One region of the Pseudoalteromonas sp. ABE4_541 genome, then DNA from elsewhere that is predicted to be linked to it. Evidence: predicted binding sites of a transcription regulator. Region 1 holds the regulator's gene; each other region holds the start of a gene.
The links. The regulator MetJ, encoded in region 1, represses methionine synthesis genes. The targets are predictions, from matches to a motif close to TAGACGTCTAGACGTCTA.

Region 1 (5,488 bases):
GCGACTCAAGTCCAGGATAGTACACTTGGCTGACATAGGGCGATTGTTCTAAGTATTGTGCGATCTTGAGCGCATTTTTTTGATGTTGCTTTAATCGAACATTGAGTGTACGTAGCCCTCGCAAAGTTAAATAGCTATCAAATGGTGCACCAGTAATACCGATGTTGTTTGCCCACCACGCAAGCTCTTCACCAAGCTGTGCCGTTTTGGCGATAACAGCACCACCAACGACATCTGAGTGACCATTGATATATTTCGTTGTTGAGTGAACAACGATATCCACCCCCTGCTTAATTGGATTCTGCAACGCCGGTGACAAGAACGTATTATCTGCTGCCACCAAAGCCCCGGCTTCTTTCGCAACTTTACTCACTGCAGCAATATCCGTCAGACGTAAAATTGGATTACTCGGTGTTTCAATCCATACTAGTTTAGGTTTGATAGCAAGGATCTGCTCATAGCTACTAGACTGAGTCAGATCTAACACTTTTACTTTTAGTAAGCCTCTTTTTTCTAATGAGGTAAACAAGCGATAACTGCCACCGTAGCAATCATGGGGGATAACAATAGTCTCGTCGTGATTAAGAAGCTGTGTCACTAAATGCACTGCCGACATGCCCGTCGCTGTAATAATGCCTCGCTCACCGCCCTCTAACTGCGCTAATGTTTGCGCCAAAATATCACGATTTGGATTACCACTACGGCCATAGTCATAATCACGCTTCGTATCAAAATCAGCAAACGAATATGTGGTTGATAAATATAAAGGGGGCACGACAGCACCATGATGTTTGTCAGCTTCGATGCCATGACGCACAGCGATGGTTGCTTTATTACTTTGACTCATATCATCACCTAGATAGTTGGATGTTTAGACGTCTAAAAGGTTAGACGATCAAAATACAGAAGTCAAAACATTTATACTGCTAAATGGCTATTTAACTAGTATTTGACTATCTTTTTTAAACCGATAAAATTTCGCCACTTAACTAAATCGTATTGCTAATAAGACTACATTTTTGAATAATCTACCATGAATATTCTGTGTCAATCTCAAGCATAGACAAGCACTTGGTCGATGCCTTACGAATTTAGTCTTATTGGCATTTAAAACTCTGAGGCAACAATAACATTATGGCTAAATGGAACGGTGAGTATATTCACCCATATGCGGAGCACGGTAAAAAATCTGAACAAGTAAAAAAAATTACTGTCTCTATCCCGTTAAATGTACTGAAAGTGTTAACTGATGAGCGCACCCGTCGACAAGTGAACAACCTTCGTCATGCAACAAACAGCGAGCTATTATGTGAAGCCTTTTTGCATGCCTTTACAGGCCAACCACTGCCAAGTGATGAAGACTTAAGAAAGGATAACCCAGAGAAAGTACCTGAAGAAGTACGTAAGATAATGGAAGAAATGGGATTAGAAGTACCGGTTATAAACGAAGAGTAGCCTGACTTACTGGCTCGAGTACTCACTCGAGCCAAACTCAAGCTAGTCACGAACTATCATATGCTTATTTTGCATATTTATGATGCAAACACTTCAAAATACAACGCATAAACATATGCTAGCAGGCACTTTCAAGCGCAAGTCACTCCATATTCAGACTCAATACTCATACTAGGTCTTGAAGTGCACTTTTAGAGCAACTCAGTAACATATAATTTAACACTTGCAATAGTCCCCCTATCATCTGTAGCATTCATGTGTCAGAAAAAGATACCTTAATAGTACATGCCGTTCTAACCACCTCTAACTAAAACAACAACTTAATATTACTGACATCAAAAAGTCACTTTAATATATGCAAAGTGATACGTAGGAAATAAATGTTATTTTGTACCAAAAAAACAAAAACAGAAACTTTACTTAAAGAAACAAATATGCATAATGCGTACACATTATAAAAACATTAATGCAATGTTTGGGACGCAAGTTATTTAAGGAAAAATTTACGTGCAAGTTTTAATTGTTGAGCCACTGAGCGAACACGCTATTAAACGGTTTAGCGCAGCTGTCAAAGCTCTTAATTGTGAAAAATCTGTCTTATTACTCACTCCACAAAGCACTTTGATAAAATTTGCATACTTGTTTGATGAGTGCTTATTGTTGGACTCTAATATTGATGAAACTCTAGAAAAGTTAGCTGGATATCATTTCAATGCGGTTATTCCTGGTGGTGAACTGTCGGTGTATGAGGCTGACTATATAGCAAGTAAATTAAAGTTACCGCACAACCCACTTGATAGCTCAATATGCTTTCGTAACAAAGCAAAGATGAGAAAGCTGCTTGCACAAAACAATATTTCCCAACCCGCTCTTTATGGTGAATTTAGTCATCCAAGTGAATTAGATAGTAAAAATTTTACCTTTCCTGTTGTTGTTAAACCTGTTGATGATTGTGGCAGTATTAATGTTTCACTTTGTGATAATCTAGAACAATTGAAACGCCAAACACACACGATAACACAACGCAAAGAAAGCGATTTAAAGGGCATTTCGTTGGCAGGTAAAGCAATAGTGGAACAAGCTATTCTAGGTGACGAGTACAGTGCTGAAGTTGCGATAAAAAACAATCAAATAAAGCACCTTTCCATAACTAAAAAACACCTCTCCCCTTTGCCACACTTCGATGAATTAGGTCACGATGTTGGCATAACTAACCCAGAGTTAACCGATAAATGCACAAGCTTAATTCACCAAATAAAGTCAGCCTATCAATTTAATAATGGCGTACTTCATGTAGAGTTTAAGTACGTTGAAGGTGAGCTTTATGTCATTGAGTGTGCAGCTAGAGTGGCAGGTGGCCGCATTGCCGACCTTGTGGAGTATCAATATGGTATTAGTTTAGAAGCGGCTTTAATTGATTCAAGAGCCAATATCAGCACTTCATTTTCACTCAAAGCACAATCTCAGCCAGACATGATCAGTATCCGGTTTATCTATTCAGATTCAGATCTAAAACATCTCACTAGCCTAAAAGATATTGACATTCAGCAAGTTGAATATCGATTTAAAGCCCCCGCTGAAGGTAAGCCGAAAAATGCACATTATAACCGAAACGGTTTTGTCATTTTTAGAAAAGCAAGTGATGAGTTAACTGTGCATTCGTAAATACATAGAACTTGGTAATGTCGTTGAGCAACTAGGAAGTTGAATTAAAAAATGACTAAAAAACACGCATTAATTATTGGCGGTATTAGAAGCTGCCATACCTATCTGTACGACTGTGATTATAGAGTCACTTGGATCAACAAAAAATCACTTTCAGTGGCAAGTGATATCACAGCTAAAAGCCAAAGGCTCATCTTGCTCAGTGATGCAGATGAACATAACAATATCGTATCTATCGCTTATGCAATACACGAAAAAGACCCTATAGACGCTGTTTTTTGCTTTCATGATGCACTACAGCTTGCAGCCATTCACTTATGTCAAAAGCTCCACTTAGATTTTGTTGTGAATGAACGCTTACTTAGCTTGACCAGAAATAAATTTAAAATGCGCGAGGCGCTGCAACAACACGACGAATTTAAAGTAACAGCCCAAGTCGTTGAACGAAAAAGTGCCTTACAGCAGTTCTTGGCTTCACACCCAGCCGGCGATTGGATAGTAAAACCAGTTGATGGCGCGGGCAGCTTAGCAATAAAAAAAGTGAACACTCAAGATGACTTGTCCAACGTTGAGGACTTCATCTTTCCATCTATTGTTGAGTCTTATCTTGACGGCCCCGAGTATAGCGTTGAAACCTTTAGCATTGATGGTAAACATTATTTTTTGGGCGCGACAGCAAAAACCATAGAGCCTAACAGCCATATTGAACTGGCACATTCATTTCCGGCGAAGCTTTCTCTACAAGAAAAAAGCGATATACAAGCGTATATTTTTAGGTTTCTTAACCTCATTGGGCTTGAAAATGGTCCAGCACATACTGAAATTAAACTTTCTCAATTTGGCCCCAAAATAATAGAGACGCACACCCGCTTGGGCGGCGATCAAATTCCAGATATGGTTAAAGCGTCAACAGGCATTGACCTATACAAACTAACAACGATGCAACAAGCCGGTGTTTGCTCAGCGCAATTGGAGGCTGAGTTGGCCGACATTCAATATCATCATTACTGCACTATTCAATACTTAATTCCACAATGTTTTGATACCCAGATTAGCGCGATTAACTTAAGTGAAAGCGTAAAAAACAATCCATTTAAAGCTGAGATCCAAATAAACAAAAAAGTGGGGGATCATATAAAAGCTTTCACCAACAGTGCAGATAGATTGGGTTATGTTTACATGGTCAGCTCGAACAGGGAGCAACTGGCGCATCAGTTTGAACAGGTTTTAAGCCAGATAGAAATACAATATAGCGATAAGGGCAATACGCGTGACTAAACACCTTATAGCTGGAGAGTTTTTTATTAATGTAGTGCGTGCAGCATTGTTAATTTGTGTCGCCAAATATACTTTTGAAGTCACAGGTCAAATTTGGTCCTTCGGATTAACCTTTATCGTCAGTGCATTTTCATCGTTTATTATCCCATTTTATATCGGTGACAGAATCGACCGTTTTGGGGCTGAAAGGGTATTAAAGACTTGTATGCTCTTAGTCGTATCGCTATTTGCTGTGAGTCTTATTTGTTCTTGGTTTTTGAGCGTCAACTTGTATTTAGTATTAAGCGCTTCTATCGCTTTTAATTTACTCAACCCCATACTCAAGATGACCGTATTTGTACTCATTCCTCAGCTCTCACAAAACCGTAACTTGACCAAAGAAAATGGCAAAGTTCAAATTGCATTTCATTGCGGTCAGCTAAGTGGATTAGCTGTTGCAGCTGCAATTATGGAGCTAGCTGGGCTGTTTGAAGTGTATCTCGCTTTAACTTTATTCTCGTTGCTGTCCTTGTTTTTTTACGCTCGCATTGTGACTGTTGGGAACACACAGACGGTAGGTGCGAAGAAAGAGCAAGATACAATCTCTAATCATGCATTTTACAAATCAATAATCAGTGCCCATGGCTTCTTATTTTTAATTTCACTCAGTACTTTTGACTATACAGCGGTTGCACTTTTTAACTTGTCACTGCCACCTATCGTGGATATTTTTCACAATGGACTTGCGCGTTATTTGAGTATTTATGATGCCGCATATGCTGTTGGTGCAGTCATTATTTCTGTGTACCTCAAACAGTATGTCACACGAGATGTACTCAGTGAATGGCTAATTCTCTTATCGCCTTTGAGCACCTTAATGATGTTTGGCTTATTCAATTTTGAAATGCCAAGTGTGCTTAGAGTAATCACAATTGTATGCTTTGGTTGCTGTGTTACCCTCTCAACTATCTTCTTCAATTCATATATACAAAAGAATTACGCAGTCCATGTCGCCGGTAAAGTCATCGCATTTAAAGGTGTAGCGACTTCTATAGTCACTTCCATTGCCATCCTTGCTGGGGCAAGTGCGTTTGATATGTCTTTCTCTCAC
Region 2 (5,488 bases), on a different contig from region 1:
TAGACGGACATGTAGTTAAAATTGAGCAAAAAGAAGACAGAGTTTGCCGTGTGATTATGTATCACAAACCTGAAGGTGAGCTGTGCACTCGTAAAGATCCTGAAGGCCGCAGAACGGTGTTTGACCGTTTACCTCGTTTGGATGGTGATCGTTGGATTGCGATAGGCCGACTAGATATTAACACTTCTGGTTTATTGTTGTTTACCAATGATGGTGAGTTAGCAAATCGTTTAATGCACCCCAAGTATGAAGTCGAGCGTGAGTACTCTGCGCGTGTGTTTGGTGAAGTAACCAACGAAACGTTACGTAACTTAACCAAAGGTGTTGAGCTAGACGACGGTCCTGCTAAATTCCTCAAGATTAAGCCTCTTGGTGGAGAGGGGATCAACAAGTGGTTTAATGTGACTTTAACAGAAGGCCGTAACCGTGAGGTACGCCGTTTATGGCAATCACAAGATGTTGAAGTTTCACGCCTTATTCGTATTCGATATGGCAAGCTGGAGTTAAACAAGCGCCTACCACAGGGCGGTTGGGAAGAACTAGCATTAGAAGAAGTTAACTATCTACGTAAGTCAGTTCAACTACGCAATGAAACAGAAACTAAACTGTCAGTTATGCCTGAAAAGCGCAAAGATAAGCGTAAGAGGGTAAATCAAATCCGCAAAGCGGTGAAGAAGCATAATCAAAGAATGCAAAAGCCAAAGAAACGTGGGTAGTTAAGGTTTGTCAGTAAAGCCAGCTTATTGCTGGCTTTTTAGTTCTCGCCAGTCGTTAATGACATCATTAAAAAAACCACATTGTTGGTATGAGCGCCTTATAAACCCTTCTTCTCTGAGCCTTTTTAATCCTGTCTGAAGCGCTTCAAAAACGGTTTTTCCCATAGGATGTGCACGAGACACAGCAAAATGGCGACTGTCTTGTAGAGCAACCTTAATGCCGTCAATCGCTGCTATTCGGTAGCCCTCGCCACTGTATTCGAAGGGTTGCGTGTTGTTGAATGAAACGAGCATGCCATCAACCCAACCACGGCTGACCATTTTAGCCATGATCACCCAGTCCGATTCATCAATTAAGTTTTTAGGCTTGAGAGAATTCAGAGTTTGCCAATCTGTATGCCATGCTTTACTAGAAATCATGGACAATTGAGATAAGTCTCGATTAATTTTGGCTTTAAGGACTTCCATATTTTCTGGTTTAGTATAAATGCCAGCATAGTATTCGCCTTTTCGAATAATCGGAGCGGAAATATAGAGTTTGTCACGATATTGATTGGCTTGATCTAGCCATATTGTATCAAAGCTGACTAACAACAAACCATCAACCAACAATTTGATATTTCTTGCATCATAATTGCCAACGTCAAATTCAAATTTTAATGATAAACCGCCGAGCGTTAGCGCCTTTTGTAAAATAACATACTCTACAATATCTCTTTGGCAAAGTGGGTGTTTGAAGTTATCGATGGTATGAACGGTTTGTCCTTTGAGTATAGTTTGCGCGTAGTCGTAAATATCTTTTTCTATCGTGACGGTGATCCGCTCCGTAGCGATGGCATTGAATTGTATTGCAAAAAATAGGCTGATAAGAGGGCGCATAACGGCCTTTGATCATATGAGTAACTTCACTTATTGTAGTGTATGCGAGCATGATGAGAGTTTTTAATGTGACTTTTTCATAGTTGTCTAATATTGTATTGATGTTCGGTGGTCATGAAGTGACATGTACATCGATTGTTAACTTCAAGGAGAAACGGAATGATGAAATTTGAACAACTACTTAACCACTTTGATAGTGGCATTTGTGTAGAGCAGTTGCAAAAAGAGTCACTTTTAGATTTAGCATTATTATTTGTGGCAGTTGATGGTCGTATTTGTGACGCTGAATTAGCGGTTGTGAAGCAATGGGCAAGCAAGATTAATTGGAACTCTGCTGTAAGCCTTGAAAATTATATTGCTGATATGTCAGGAAAATGTGTTCATGCAGTGCAAACGTCAGATGTTGAAGCATTTATTCAACACCGCATGAAATACATCGTTGACAAGCCAATGAGAGAGTTAGCACTTAAGCTGGCGCAAAAAGTGGCGGCTGCCGATGGCACAATTGATAGCAAAGAACAATCGGCCATGGACTTTCTAGAAGAGCAGGTTTAGCGGCTGAGTGTAAATTTACTCAGTCTTTGTAAAATACCGCAAGCCAAAGTGTCGTTTCGTTGGCTGCGGTTCGACTTACTCTATGCTTGGTATGTGCCGGGATATTAATATAATCACCTCGCTTAAGAGTGTGTTTTACGCCACCTTCAAATTCGATAGTGCCTTCGCCTTCTAGTACCGTTACCCATTCATGTTCAGTTTGGTTATACCAAAATGAGTCAGGCGATCTTTGTCCGTACGATGTGATACGTTCAATACGAATATGCTTATTTTTTATAATGTCTTCGAAATGCTCTACCGATTTATCAGTGGGTAAGTTAGAAAATAGGTTTTGTGTCATAACAAGTTGACCTTTTGAACTGCAGAATTAACTTCTTAGCATGTTATTGTTCAAAATCATAGTTTGAAGTCTCCATTGTTCTTATTTTGGACGTCTAAACATCTAGAGGTTGATATTTTTCGGATTATCTTCATAATGACAGCATAGTGATAGTTTGAGGGTGAATGATGCCAATAACAGTAAAAGATGAATTGCCTGCCATTGTGCGTTTACGTCAAGAAAACGTGTTTGTGATGCCACAAAGCCGTGCAAAAACACAAGAAATCAGACCGATGCGCTTGGCCATATTGAACTTAATGCCAAACAAAGTAGAAACCGAAGTTCAGTTTATTCGTCTTTTGGCAAACTCACCTTTGCAAGTCAATGTTGATTTATTACGCTTAGATACACACCGCAGTTCAGAAAACTCGGAGCAACATCTTGACATGTTTTATCGTTATTTTTCTGATGTGAAAGATCAAAACTATGATGCGCTGATCGTCACAGGCGCGCCGTTAGCACATTTAGAATATGACGATGTTGTTTATTGGCAAGAACTCAAAACCTTTTTTGATTGGGCTGAACATCATGTCACTTCTACGCTGTTCTCTTGTTGGGCGGCGCACGCTGCGTTATTTCATCACTATGGGATTAAGCGCGACCTTCGCAGTGAAAAGCTATGTGGTGTATTTAGGCATCAATGTTACTTTGAGCATGGCGCATTGACCCGTGGCTTTGACGATGAATTCTTAGTGCCACACTCTCGTTATGGTCACGTTGATCCAAGTAAGATAGCGAATGAGAAAGAGCTGGTGGTATTAGCGGGTTCACAAACTGTAGGCGCGTATCTGATTAAAAACTTATCGGGTAGTCAAGTTTATATTACTGGACATCCTGAGTATGATGCAGACACGTTATTGAAAGAATACCAACGAGACTTGCAAAGTAGCCCGGATGCCCCGAAACCTGCGCACTATTTCCCAAATGACGATGCCTCGAATAAGCCATCAAAGACATGGCAAAGTCATGCCTTTTTGTTATTCTCGAATTGGTTAAACTATTACGTTTATCAAACCACGCCTTATGATATTAACCTCGTTAGCCAAGATGTAAGGACTAACAACTATGCTGAATAAACGCGCAGCCTTAACAGAGGCACTTAAACAACGCATTTTAATTTTGGATGGTGCCATGGGCACGATGATCCAAAAGCACAAGCTGGAAGAAGAAGATTATCGCGGTGAGCGATTTAAAGATTGGCATGTGTTGATCAAAGGTAACAATGACTTGCTCAGTATTACTAAGCCTGAGGTGATAGCGCAAATTCATCGAGAGTTTTTAGATGCGGGGGCGGATATTATTGAAACAAATACCTTTAATGCCACGACCATTTCGATGGAAGACTATGACATGGCCAGTGTAAGTAAAGAAATCAACTTAGCTTCTGCACGGCTTGCGCGTAAGTTGTGTGATGAATACACAGCGAATGATTCGGCTAAACCGCGTTATGTCGCAGGTGTATTAGGTCCAACATCAAAAACCTGCTCAATCTCTCCTGATGTGAACGATCCAGGTTATAGAAACATTACTTTTGATCAGCTTGTAGAGGCCTATGTTGAGTCGACGCTCGCCTTGATTGAGGGCGGTGTGGATTTAATTCTGATTGAAACCATATTTGATACGCTCAATGCCAAAGCAGCGTCTTTTGCAGTTGAAGAAGCATTCGAGCAAGCCGGTGTGACCTTACCTGTGATGATTTCAGGCACGATTACCGATGCATCTGGACGTACTTTGTCTGGTCAAACAACAGAAGCATTTTATAATTCAATTCGCCACATTAAGCCGCTTTCAATTGGGTTAAATTGCGCATTGGGTCCTGATTTATTACGCCAATATGTCGTCGAATTATCAAGAGTATGTGAAACATTTACCTCAGTACACCCAAATGCAGGTTTACCTAATGAATTTGGAGAGTATGACTTGGAAGCGCCAGAAATGGCCAAAGAAATCGTTGATTGGGGTAAAGAAGGCTTGATCAATATCGTTGGTGGCTGCTGTGGCACAACCCCAGAGCATATTAAAGCGTTTGCGCAAGGCCTTGAGAAGGTCGCACCGCGCCAGTTACCTGAACTTGAAGTGCGTATGCGCTTGGCAGGTTTAGAAGCCTGTAACTTGAATTAGGAAGTATCCAATGACGCAACAATCAACAGCCATATTTACCAACGTTGGTGAACGTACCAATGTGACCGGCTCGGCTCGTTTTAAAAAGCTAATATTGCAAGAAAATTATGAAGCCGCATTGGATATAGCACGTAACCAAGTGGAAAATGGCGCACAAGTGATTGATATCAATATGGATGAAGCCATGTTGGATTCAAAAGCTGCAATGGTCAAATTTTTAAATCTAATTGCTTCTGAGCCTGATATTTCCAAAGTACCTATCATGGTTGACTCTTCAAAGTGGGAGGTGATAGAAGCGGGTCTAAAGTGCATTCAAGGCAAGGCCATTGTTAATTCTATCTCATTGAAAGAAGGGGAAGCGCCGTTTATTCGCCAAGCGAAAATTATTAAGCGCTTTGGTGCGGCCGCTGTGGTGATGGCATTTGATGAGGTAGGCCAGGCGGAAACCGCGCAGCGCAAATTTGAAATCTGTGAACGTTCATACCGTATTTTGGTTGATCAAATCGGTTTTCCACCTGAAGACATCATTTTCGACCCTAATATTTTTGCGGTTGCAACGGGCATTGAAGAGCACGATAACTATGCGGTTGAATTCATTGAAGGCACGCGTCGTATAAAAGCTGAGTTACCACACTGTAAAGTATCTGGCGGTGTGTCAAATGTGTCGTTCTCATTCCGTGGTAATAACCCGGTTCGTGAGGCTATCCACTCGGTATTTTTATATCACGCTATTCAAGCGGGTATGGATATGGGGATTGTAAATGCGGGTCAGTTGACCGTGTATGACGATATTCCATCAGAGCTGCGAGATGCAGTGGAAGATGTGATCCTCAACAAA
Region 3 (5,488 bases), on a different contig from region 1:
ACACTTTGACATGAAGCGCGTGTCTTTAGGTGGCCCAGTATTTGATGTCGACAAACTAAGCTGGTTGAACGGTTTGTGGATCCGCGAAAATTTAACAGACGAAGAATTGATCCAACGTTTTGTTGATTGGAAGTTTAACGCACAAACGCTTGCTCGTATCTTGCCTGAAGCGAAAGCGCGTATAAATACCTTATCGGATCTAGTCGATCTAGCGGGTCACTTTGTAGGTGGTTTGCCTGAATATGACCCTGCACTTTTAACTGCAGGTAAAGCGGATGAAGACACGGTCCGTCAAGCATTACAGTTCTTTATTTGGCAATTAGAAGGGCTGCGCACTTGGAATAAATCAGAGATTTTTGCCATTGCAAAAGCTGTAGCAACATTCCATGAGTTAAAAATCAAAGATTTCCTTGAGCCTATCTTTGTTGCTATTACCGGCAAACAATCTTCAACATCAGTAATCGATGCAATGGAGATTTTAGGTTCAGATCTGTCTCGTGCTCGTTTACGTGTTGCATTAGCTCACATTGGGGTATCGAAAAAACAAGCGAAAAAACTAGAGAAAGCTTACCGCGAGTACCCTGAAGCTTAATTCATCGTTATGATTTAGAAAAAGAAAAGCCGTATACTTTCGTATGCGGCTTTTTATTTTGCATAAAAATCAACAGATACGACCTCTCTTTAGTTATATTCTGCTAACATAGCTCGGTTTTATAGTCGTGAAAGAAAAGGTTTATGTTAAGTCAATTTTTCCAACAAGATGGTGAGTGTGTCGTGATCTCTCGCGAGCAGGGCAGTGAATTTGCAAAGCGCGTGGCTGATGATTTTAACCCTTTGCATGACATTGATGCTAAAAAGTTCTGTGTACCCGGGGACTTACTCTTTTCGCTAGTACTTGCGCGTTATGGTGTGAGTGAAGATATGCACTTTACTTTTTCAGGTATGGTAGATGAAACTTCAAAACTTGAGTTCCCTGAAAGTGCCCAAGAATTTGACGTGACCTCCGAAGGCAAAGTGATGTTGTCAGTAAAGCAACATGGCGCAAACAATCAATGCCCAAGTTTGGTGAATAGCTTAACTAAAAACTATGTAGAATTCTCAGGCATGACCTTCCCGCATGTGATCATTCCATTGATGGGAGAGCAAGAGGTGATGATCAACCCTGCTCGTCCAATGGTGATTTATGAGTCGATGAGCATTCATCTTGATACGCTTGATATCAAAACGTTAGAGCTAGAAGCAGATACGCCAGAGTTCAGCTATGAAGGCAAACGTGGCAAAATCATTCTACGTTTTAACTTACACAGCGAAGGGCAGAAGGTTGGTCGCGGTGAAAAACATATGTTGGTATCGGGTATCCGCGAATATTGCCAGCAAATGGTGGATGACTTAATCGCGTATTATAACAACCGTAAAGCAACGCTGTAACACATCAGGTATAGCGCGCATCCCATGCGCGCTTTTGTTATACTGGCAGCATTATTGTTTATTAGTCAGTTTAATCATGTCTTTTGCCGCTCTTTCGCTTATTGAACCGCTCAATAAAGCCCTCGAAACCCTTAACTTTGATACACCTACTCCAATCCAACAGCAAAGTATTCCGTTGGTGCTGGCAGGCCATGATGTTGTTGCTACGGCGCAAACTGGCACGGGTAAAACAGCGGCGTTTATGTTACCTATTTTACAAGAGCTCAGCGCTTTTGAAGCGCAACAGGGCGTAGCGAGAGCTCTAGTTATAACGCCGACCCGAGAGTTGGCGCAGCAGGTTGCAAAGAGTGCACAAAGCTATGCGCAATGTACCCCGTTGCAAGTAATCTGTTTATACGGAGGCGCGAATATTGGTCCTCAAGAAAAAGCGTTGAAAACGGGTGTGGACATCGTGGTGGCAACGCCTGGACGCTTACTGGACCATTTAATTAAAGGTACCTTATCGCTAGATAATGTCTCACACCTTGTTTTTGATGAAGCAGATCGCATCTTGGATATGGGTTTTATCGGCGAAATCAAACGGATCATGCGACGTTTACCTGCCAAGCGGCAAACATTGCTGTTTTCAGCGACCATCGATGAGCAAGTACAGAGTTTGGTTAAGCAATGGCTTAAAGAGCCAAAACGTATTTCAGTCGACAAACAAAACAGTGCAGCACAAAAAATCGAACAAACTTTTTATGCAGTGGATGAAGACAGAAAACGTGAGTTAATGTCGCACTTGATTGGTAAAAACAATTGGCAGCAGGTTTTGATCTTTACTCGTACTAAGAATATGGCTGATAGCCTAGCCAAAGAGCTTAATAAAGACGGTTTAGCAACGCTTGCTATTCATGGAGATAAATCTCAAGGGGCAAGAGACAAGGCGCTGAGTCAATTCAAAGAGGGCAAAACCCGTGTACTTGTTGCGACCGATGTGGCTGCGCGTGGGATTGATATTGTTGATTTAGATTATGTGATTAACGCAGAGCTACCTTATGTTGCAGAAGACTATGTGCATCGTATTGGTCGCACTGGGCGTGCGGGCAAAACAGGGCATGCTATTTCACTGGTGAGTATTGATGAGCAGTGGTTGCTCGAAGAAATTGAGGTACTGCTAGATGAGCGCTTAACACCTCAATGGCTACCAGGCTATGAACCTGACTTAACGAAAGAGCCTAAAGATAACCGAAAGAATACCAACAAAGCACGTAAACAACGGGATAAAAAGCGTATTATGAATAAGCGCTCGTCACGTCGACGCTAGGTAACGCATCCAAAAGCAAAAAAGCACCAGCTGGTGCTTTTTTATGTTTCATCTAGCTCTTAGCTCTAAGCGATTTGTTTTTCTGCGAGGGTCAGTTCCATCGTTGCTTTAAGTAATCGATAAAGGTTGATGGATGCATCAATTTCTTCTTTACGATTGGTCAAGCTTTCGATATTTAAGCCAAGCGGTACATCCAACTGAGCACAATTTTTCAGGATTAAGTCAAGGTTTTCACGACACACTCGAATCGACTCGCTAAGCGAGTTTTGTGCATCGAGTATGCGCCATTTGGTTGCCTCTGGTACTGAGATCCCAAGCCACTCCATAAACTCGAGTGTTTTCTCACCACCGCAAGGTGTAAAGGTTAAAATAATACGTTTTGGCGCAATACCCTGCTGACGGCATGAACGTGCGTAGCTAGTAATAAGGTCAACGGTGGCTTGTGCATTGTAAACAGCTTGAGAGATAAAAAATTCGCAGCCTTGCGCGGTTTTATCAAGCAATCTTTCATGCTCGTTACGTTTATTGGCATGGCGCTCCGCGATGGTCACGCCACCTAGAAAAAACTCGTTCTGACGCGCCGATAGTGTTTGATAGGCGTCAGCTAAGCTCAGTTTTATATCTCCCGCTGAAGATGGACTTCCTACGAGCACTAGGTTTTTAAGGCCATATTCAAGTTTGGTTTGGTCAAGCCAGGTATTGAATTCAGCCGCTTCTCTTTGCGCAACGCTTTTATAGGTGATCACATCTAAATCTGACAGTTGTTTAATCAACTGACTATACTCGCATGGATCCACTGTATGCTTGAAAGGAAAAGGCCTAGGTACTTGAGTGCGGCTGCTTTCATCTTGAATGTCATAGATAACCACACCGTCATACTCAATTTCGTGTAAACGACCGAGTAGTTTATTCGCTATAGTCTCGAGCTTGGCTTTATCTGTACCAACCTTTGGTGGTGTGGTACCAATTAAATAGACCCCTTGCTTAGGGTCTAATATTTTCTCTTGTAGTGATAATGCCATGGTCCTCATTCCCAGCTCGGTATCAGTTCATAGGTATAATAATAGCAGCCATTTAGACGTCTAGATAGATCTTTTTATTGAAAGTTACTCAATAGCTATGAAATTTATTCAAGTTGAGAAAAGTAAAATGACATGTAGCGCTATATTTTTTTACATTATTTTTTACCCGCCTCATGGTTGTGAGGACGCAATTTATTGCATAATGGTAGTGATAAAAAGCGGCTCTTATTGGGTATCGCGATACATAACTAATATTATATTCAGGGAACACTATGAAATTTAAATTACTCGCAACGAGTCTTGCAGTAACCCTTGCACTAACTGGATGTGTCAGTAATAGCGCACAACATGCTGCATCGGCACAGTCCGTACAATCATCTCAAACAAATAACAAAGTATTTTCTCAAGATTATCTGCTTGAAGAGTTAGATAACGGCTTGCGCGTTATGGTGGTTAAAACTGACTATCCAGATGTGGTGTCGGTACAGATCCCAGTATCCGTTGGCTCAAGAAATGAAGTTGAAAAAGGTAAAACTGGCTTTGCTCACTTTTTTGAACATATGATGTTTAAGGGTTCTGAAAAATACCCGCAAGATGTTTATGCAGACATTTTGAAAAACTCAGGTGTAGATAACCGAGCATATACAACCAATGACTACACAAACTACTATTTGAGTTTCTCTAAACAACATCTAGATAAAGTATTAGAAATTGAAGCGGATATTTTTCAAAACCTCACTTATACCGAAGCGCAATTCCGTACTGAAGCATTGACCGTAAAAGGTGAGTACCTTAAAAATAATGCCAATCCAATTCGTCAATTACTGTCAACAGTAAGAGAAGCCGCGTTCGAAAAGCATACCTACAAGCACACCACGATGGGCTTTTTCGAAGACATAGAAGCGATGCCTGATCAAATGAGTTATGGTAAAACCTTCTTTGAGCGCTTCTATCATCCAGAGTACGTGTCATTGGTGATCGTTGGTGATGTTGAACCAAAAGAAACCATGAAAATGGTGAAGAAACATTGGGGCAATTGGAAAAAGGGCAACTATGTTGCAGATATCCCTCGAGAGCCTAAACAACAAGCGCCTAAATATGTGCACAAGCAATCAGAAGGTCTACCTGGTCATTGGTTGCTTGTTTCATATAAAGGGGCAGCGTGGCAGCCTACGCGTAAAGACCGCGCGGCACTGGATTTGATCTCAGACCTCTATTTTTCACCGAACTCAGCTCTATATCAAAAGCTCGTTGTCGACCAACAAATCGCAAGCCAAATGTTTACTTATAATCCTGAGACAAAAGACCCAGGTTTGTTACATGTGTTTGTAAAAGTCGAAAATGAGCAAGATTTAGCGGTTGTACGTGATGCGATCAATGAAACTTATGCTAAAGCGCGCACGGAGTTGGTCGATGCCGATAAGCTAGCAGCATTGAAATCAAATCGTAAGTACTCGTTTATCAATGATCTAGATTCTTCACAAGCAATTGCCTCTACGTTGGCCCAATACATGCACTTTGAACGTGATCCTGAGGTGATCAATCAATTGTATGCAACTGCTGATGCCGTGACTGCTGAAGATATCCGTGATATTGCTAATAAGTATTTTGTTGATGAAAGTCGCACTACTGTGACCATGTCGGCACTTGAGTCTATATCAGGTTTTGACAAAGAGGTGTCATTGACGAAACTGGTTGAAAAGGCAAATAAACCAGTAGCGCGTCACTTTAA
Region 4 (5,488 bases), on a different contig from region 1:
CTGGCTTGTTGTTCTAACAAGCCAGCGATGTTGAACAATATAAACCCGCTAATCTAGTTGTTTAAGGTGTTTTGGTTTATCCACTAAGACCTTGAGTTTATCCCGCCAGCTTCGTTTTTCTCCTATGTTCAGCAGCAAAATCCGCCATGGCGTTAACAGTGCATCATTAAGACTAAGCTGATAGGTTCGTTCAGCGACACCATATTGAGGGGGTTGCGAACAAATTGGCTTAACAAAGGTGCCAAATAGCTTGTCCCAAATAATAAGTACGCCCGCAAAGTTTTTGTCTATGTAATGGCTATTTTTAGCATGATGCAAACAGTGATGGGTTGGGGTATTAAAAATAAGTCCTAGCCACTTAAATTCAGGGCTTTGTTCGGTATGTACGAAAAACTGGAATGCGAGATTCAGTGCAACAATCGCAAACACTAATTCTGGTGGATAACCCAGAATAACGAGTGGCACCCAAAAGATCCACATGCCAACGACAGGGTAAAACAGGCTTTGGCGCATTGCAGTAGAAAAATTCATATGCTCGGAGCTGTGATGTACGATATGTGCAGTCCATAGCCAATTAAAGCGATGGCTGGCACGATGAAACCAATAGTATAAAAAGTCTTGTACAATGAATGCGATGAGCACGTTGAGTGCGTTGAGCTCGATATTGAAAAGAGCAAAGTTTTGATAAACATAGCCAAATAGAGGCATAAGCAGCAACAGAGAACATATTTCTGAAGCTTGGTGTGAAAGCGCCAAACAGGTGTTCAATATAAACTCTCGTAATGAGTAGCCACAGCTCGCTTTGCAGTACTCCGCGATGATTGCGATGGCAAACAGGGGGCTTAGAGCAAGCAATATGTAATCAACTGACATGATAGAGCTTCCTTAAACGCTTAATGGCTAATTTAAAATCAATAAATAAAACAAGTTTGAGTAACCATGTGGGTAGCCAAGTATTGCTACGGCCATATATTTGATAACGAAGATGAAGTTGATTGTGTACTCTTGTCAGACTGACGATGCCGCGATGCGCCTTGATTGGGCCATGACCTTCAATTTGATAATGCAATTTTTGTGGAGATAGATGCGTGATCACTTCAACAAATGTATGACCGCGTAGGGTGACTTCACGTCGTTGTAAACCGCAATCATTCGCTAGAGGAATAAATTGACCTTTAAATATTTTACTCAGCTCTGCACAATCAGCTAGTTTTTCAAGTGAAAACACACTGTGTTCGTTTAACTTTTGGGTAATATCGAGTAATGGCATGATGGTCTAAAAAAGTTCATCGTCAAACTAGCATATCTGTATCCGACGGGGCATACTTGACTATACGAGCCATTTTTTTGTCTTTTCACGCCATTATGTTCGATGTATGTCGCCAATATTGCCAGCCGTTAGAGAAATATTTACCCGCACAAAGTTTGCATAAGAGTCGTATTGATATGCAGCTTTATTTTGAGGCGCTCAACCAAGCAGCCAAAGCCAATCAAGATCCCTTATGGGGCTTTGAACTAGGTAAGCAAATAAATACTGCGAGTTACGGTTTACTTGGTTATTTTGTTGAGTCGGCCAACACACTTAATGAAGCTCTGCGAGCACTTTTGTCATTCGATAAAACGGTGGCGAATATTGGTCAATGCCATTTTTTAGAGCAAGGTGAGTACGCGTCGATTGCTTGGCAACCATTTGAAGATAACTTGCAAGCAGTGTTACGTAATATGACTGCTTGGGTGGCGACTGTTCGGCGTCTTACTGGCCAGCAAGTTAAAGCAAACAAAGTGTTTTTTAAAAATAAATTCAGCTATGAACAACAACAACGCCTAACGAGTTGGTTTGGCTGTACTGTGGTTGTTAGCGCCACTGAAAATCGCATAACTTTTGATAAAGCACTGTTATCACTCCCTATTTTAACATCTAACGAATTAGTTGCGGCCAGTGTTCATACTGCATTGAGTGAGTTGCAACATGCCTATGATTATGAGCATCATTGGATGAGACATTTACAAAGCACACTGCATAGTTGCGATTTGCACAAAATGTCATTAGCGTCATTAGCGCAGGCGCTTGCTATGTCGACGAGAACACTACAAAGGCATTTAAAATTACATGAGTTATGTTTTTCCGACTTGTTAGAGCAAGAAAGGAAGCGGCGATTTGCTCAGTTTTGTACTGTGATGAGCAAGCAAGGACTAAGTGATTTACTCGGTTACACGGAGCAAGCGTCGTTAAACCGTGCGGTAAAGCGCTGGTATGGCATGTCACCAAGTGCTTATGTGAAACAATTACATCGTGATAATCGGCGTTAAAATGCAGCCATTAAAAAAGGTGCCCATGGCACCTTTTTTAATGAAGTATTGATGATTACAGACCCGCTGATGCTTTAAGTGCTTCTGCTTTATCTGTTTTTTCCCAAGGGAATTCATCACGACCAAAGTGACCGTATGCAGCTGTAGGCTGATAGATAGGACGCTCTAGGTCAAGCATCGTTAGGATGCCGTATGGACGTAGGTCGAAGTGTTCACGAATGATCTCGATTAAACGTGACTCTTCAAGTTTACCAGTGCCAAATGTTTCAACACTAATTGACGTTGGCTCTGCAACACCAATTGCGTAAGATACTTGGATCTCACACTTGTCAGCAAGACCAGCCGCAACAATGTTTTTAGCAACATAACGTGCAGCATACGCAGCTGAACGGTCAACTTTAGATGGATCTTTACCAGAGAATGCTCCACCACCGTGACGCGCCATACCGCCGTATGTATCAACGATGATCTTACGACCTGTTAGACCACAGTCACCCATAGGGCCACCGATAACGAAACGGCCCGTTGGGTTGATAAAGAACTTGGTTGCTTCAGTGATAAGCTCTGCAGGTAGAGTTGGCTTGATGATAGTTTCCATCACTGCTTCTACTAAATCGTTTTGTGAAATAGTGTCACAGTGTTGAGTTGAAAGAACAACGGCATCGATACCAACTGCTTTACCATTTTCGTAGGCAAACGTTACTTGAGATTTTGCATCTGGACGCAACCAAGCTAGCTCACCGCTTTTACGAACTTGTGCTTGACGCTGAACTAAACGATGTGAATAAGTAATTGGTGCAGGCATTAGTACGTCAGTTTCGTTACAAGCGTAACCAAACATTAGACCTTGGTCACCAGCACCTTGATCTTCAGGGCGTGAACGGTCAACACCTTGGTTGATGTCTGGAGACTGTTTACCGATGGTATTTAAAATGGCACATGAATCAGCATCAAAACCCATATCTGAGTGCGTATAACCAATTTCACGAACAGTTTTACGTGTTAACTCTTCGATATCAACCCATGCGCTAGTGGTTACTTCACCACCAACCATAACCATACCGGTTTTTACGTAGGTTTCACATGCTACACGTGCTTTTGGATCTTGTTCTAAAATTGCATCAAGAACTGCATCAGAGATCTGATCAGCAATTTTATCCGGATGACCTTCAGAAACAGACTCAGAAGTAAATAAATGTTTTGCCATTGTATTTATGCTCACAAATACCGCGCTTCACAAACATCTGGACAGCGCTAAAAAAAATAGGCGGGTATTTTAACCAAATCTACCTCGCATGCATAGTTTTTTTACACCTAGACGTCTAAATAACCTCAGCTACACATAAGCGAATTTGCGCAATGAAGCTATTTCGCTCACTCTCTTCGTTATTTTCACTTGTAATAGCGCACTATTACTTCGCGAAAACGCCTTGATGTTGAGCAAAATATCGTCATTGGATATAGAAGAGGGTGTAACATCTCTATTCTGAGTTATCAAAACTCTTATCCGCAGATGAGGTTAAATAAGGTTATTTTCTCGGCGTTGGAATAAAAACAATAAGCTTAGACCTTTTTCTAGGAATTATCATTGCAGTGTGGACCAAAAATAAGTCAGAATGGGGCCCTAAAAACCCGCGCACAGACAAATAAAAGGTAGGAGAACTCATGCCCTCTCGCAAAGAGCTAGCAAATGCAATTCGCGTCCTGTCAATGGATGCAGTTCAAAAGGCCAAATCAGGCCACCCTGGAGCCCCAATGGGAATGGCGGATATTGCAGAAGTGCTTTGGCGCGATTATCTAAAGCATAATCCAAGTAACCCACTATGGGCTGACCGTGACAGATTTGTGTTGTCAAATGGTCACGGCTCAATGCTTATCTATTCACTTTTACACCTTAGTGGTTACGATCTCTCTATTGACGATTTAAAGAACTTTCGTCAAATGCATTCCAAAACACCTGGTCACCCTGAATATGGTTATGCGCCAGGCGTTGAAACAACGACAGGCCCTTTAGGTCAAGGTATTACCAACGCGGTTGGTATGGCGATTGCTGAAAAAGCGTTAGCTGCACAATTTAACCGTGATGAGCACAATATTGTTGATCACTATACTTATGCATTTTTAGGTGATGGCTGCTTGATGGAAGGTATTTCTCATGAAGCTTGTTCACTTGCAGGTACACTAGGTCTGGGCAAACTGATCGCATTTTGGGATGACAACGGCATTTCTATTGACGGTGAAGTAGAAGGTTGGTTCAGTGATGATACACCTAAACGTTTCGAAGCTTACGGCTGGCATGTAATTGCTGGTGTTGATGGCCATGATAGCGATGCGATTAAAGCAGCTATTGACGCTGCGCGAGCTGAATCTGATAAACCGACGTTGATTTGTTGTAAAACAGTGATTGGTTATGGTTCCCCAAATAAGTCTGGTAGCCATGATTGTCACGGTGCACCACTAGGTGACGAAGAAATCCAAGCTGCAAGAGAGTTCTTAGGTTGGGAACATGGTGCTTTTGAGATCCCAGAAAACGTTTATGCTAAATGGAATGCGACAGCGCAAGGCCAACAACAGCAAAGCGAATGGCAAATTAAATTTGCGCAATACCAAGTAGAACACCCTGAACTTGCCGCAGAGTTTGAACGTCGTATGGCGGGTGATTTACCAGTAAACTGGTCTGAGCAAACAGAAGCTTATATTGCACAGCTTCAAGCAAACCCAGCCAACCCTGCAACACGTAAAGCATCACAAAATGCATTGAATGCATACGGTCCATTATTACCAGAGTTTATGGGTGGTTCAGCAGACTTGGCTGGCTCTAACTTAACTCTATGGGATGGTTCGAAAGGTCTTAGCGCTGAAGATGCGTCTGGTAACTACATTTTCTATGGTGTGCGTGAGTTTGGTATGTCAGCCATCATGAACGGTATTGCCCTACACAAAGGGTTTGTGCCTTACGGTGCAACATTCTTAATGTTTATGGAATACGCACGCAATGCGGTACGTATGGCTGCATTAATGAAGCAACCGAGCATTTTTGTCTATACCCATGATTCAATTGGTCTGGGTGAAGATGGTCCAACCCACCAACCAGTTGAACAGATCGCAAGCATGCGTTTAACCCCTAACTTAGTTAACTGGCGCCCTTGTGATCAGGTTGAATCTGCAGTTGCTTGGC

Region 2: the regulator MetJ is predicted to act here: its motif matches at 2,578-2,595, upstream of ACW689_RS02370 (homoserine O-succinyltransferase).
Region 3: the regulator MetJ is predicted to act here: its motif matches at 3,802-3,819, upstream of ACW689_RS03830 (methylenetetrahydrofolate reductase).
Region 4: the regulator MetJ is predicted to act here: its motif matches at 3,618-3,635, upstream of metK (methionine adenosyltransferase).

What each region holds. Positions count from the first base shown of each region.
Region 1 is NZ_JBSVEM010000008.1:97,316-102,803, reverse strand. Features, by position in the region: gene metB (cystathionine gamma-synthase) at 1-847, opposite strand, end outside; gene metJ (met regulon transcriptional regulator MetJ) at 1,135-1,455, shown strand; gene ACW689_RS09955 (ATP-grasp domain-containing protein) at 1,963-3,120, shown strand; gene ACW689_RS09950 (ATP-grasp domain-containing protein) at 3,172-4,398, shown strand; gene ACW689_RS09945 (MFS transporter) at 4,391-5,488, shown strand, end outside.
Region 2 is NZ_JBSVEM010000001.1:495,029-500,516, forward strand. Features, by position in the region: gene rluB (23S rRNA pseudouridine(2605) synthase RluB) at 1-716, shown strand, start outside; gene ACW689_RS02355 (hypothetical protein) at 741-1,595, opposite strand; gene ACW689_RS02360 (tellurite resistance TerB family protein) at 1,755-2,150, shown strand; gene ACW689_RS02365 (cupin domain-containing protein) at 2,170-2,490, opposite strand; gene ACW689_RS02370 (homoserine O-succinyltransferase) at 2,658-3,605, shown strand; gene ACW689_RS02375 (homocysteine S-methyltransferase family protein) at 3,595-4,650, shown strand; gene metH (methionine synthase) at 4,661-5,488, shown strand, end outside.
Region 3 is NZ_JBSVEM010000002.1:268,049-273,536, reverse strand. Features, by position in the region: gene gltX (glutamate--tRNA ligase) at 1-592, shown strand, start outside; gene ACW689_RS03840 (DUF3581 family protein) at 736-1,428, shown strand; gene ACW689_RS03835 (DEAD/DEAH box helicase) at 1,505-2,734, shown strand; gene ACW689_RS03830 (methylenetetrahydrofolate reductase) at 2,800-3,756, opposite strand; gene ACW689_RS03825 (M16 family metallopeptidase) at 4,029-5,488, shown strand, end outside.
Region 4 is NZ_JBSVEM010000012.1:82,349-87,836, reverse strand. Features, by position in the region: gene ACW689_RS13030 (sterol desaturase family protein) at 49-873, opposite strand; gene ACW689_RS13025 (hypothetical protein) at 863-1,270, opposite strand; gene ACW689_RS13020 (AraC family transcriptional regulator) at 1,348-2,310, shown strand; gene metK (methionine adenosyltransferase) at 2,366-3,517, opposite strand; gene tkt (transketolase) at 3,976-5,488, shown strand, end outside.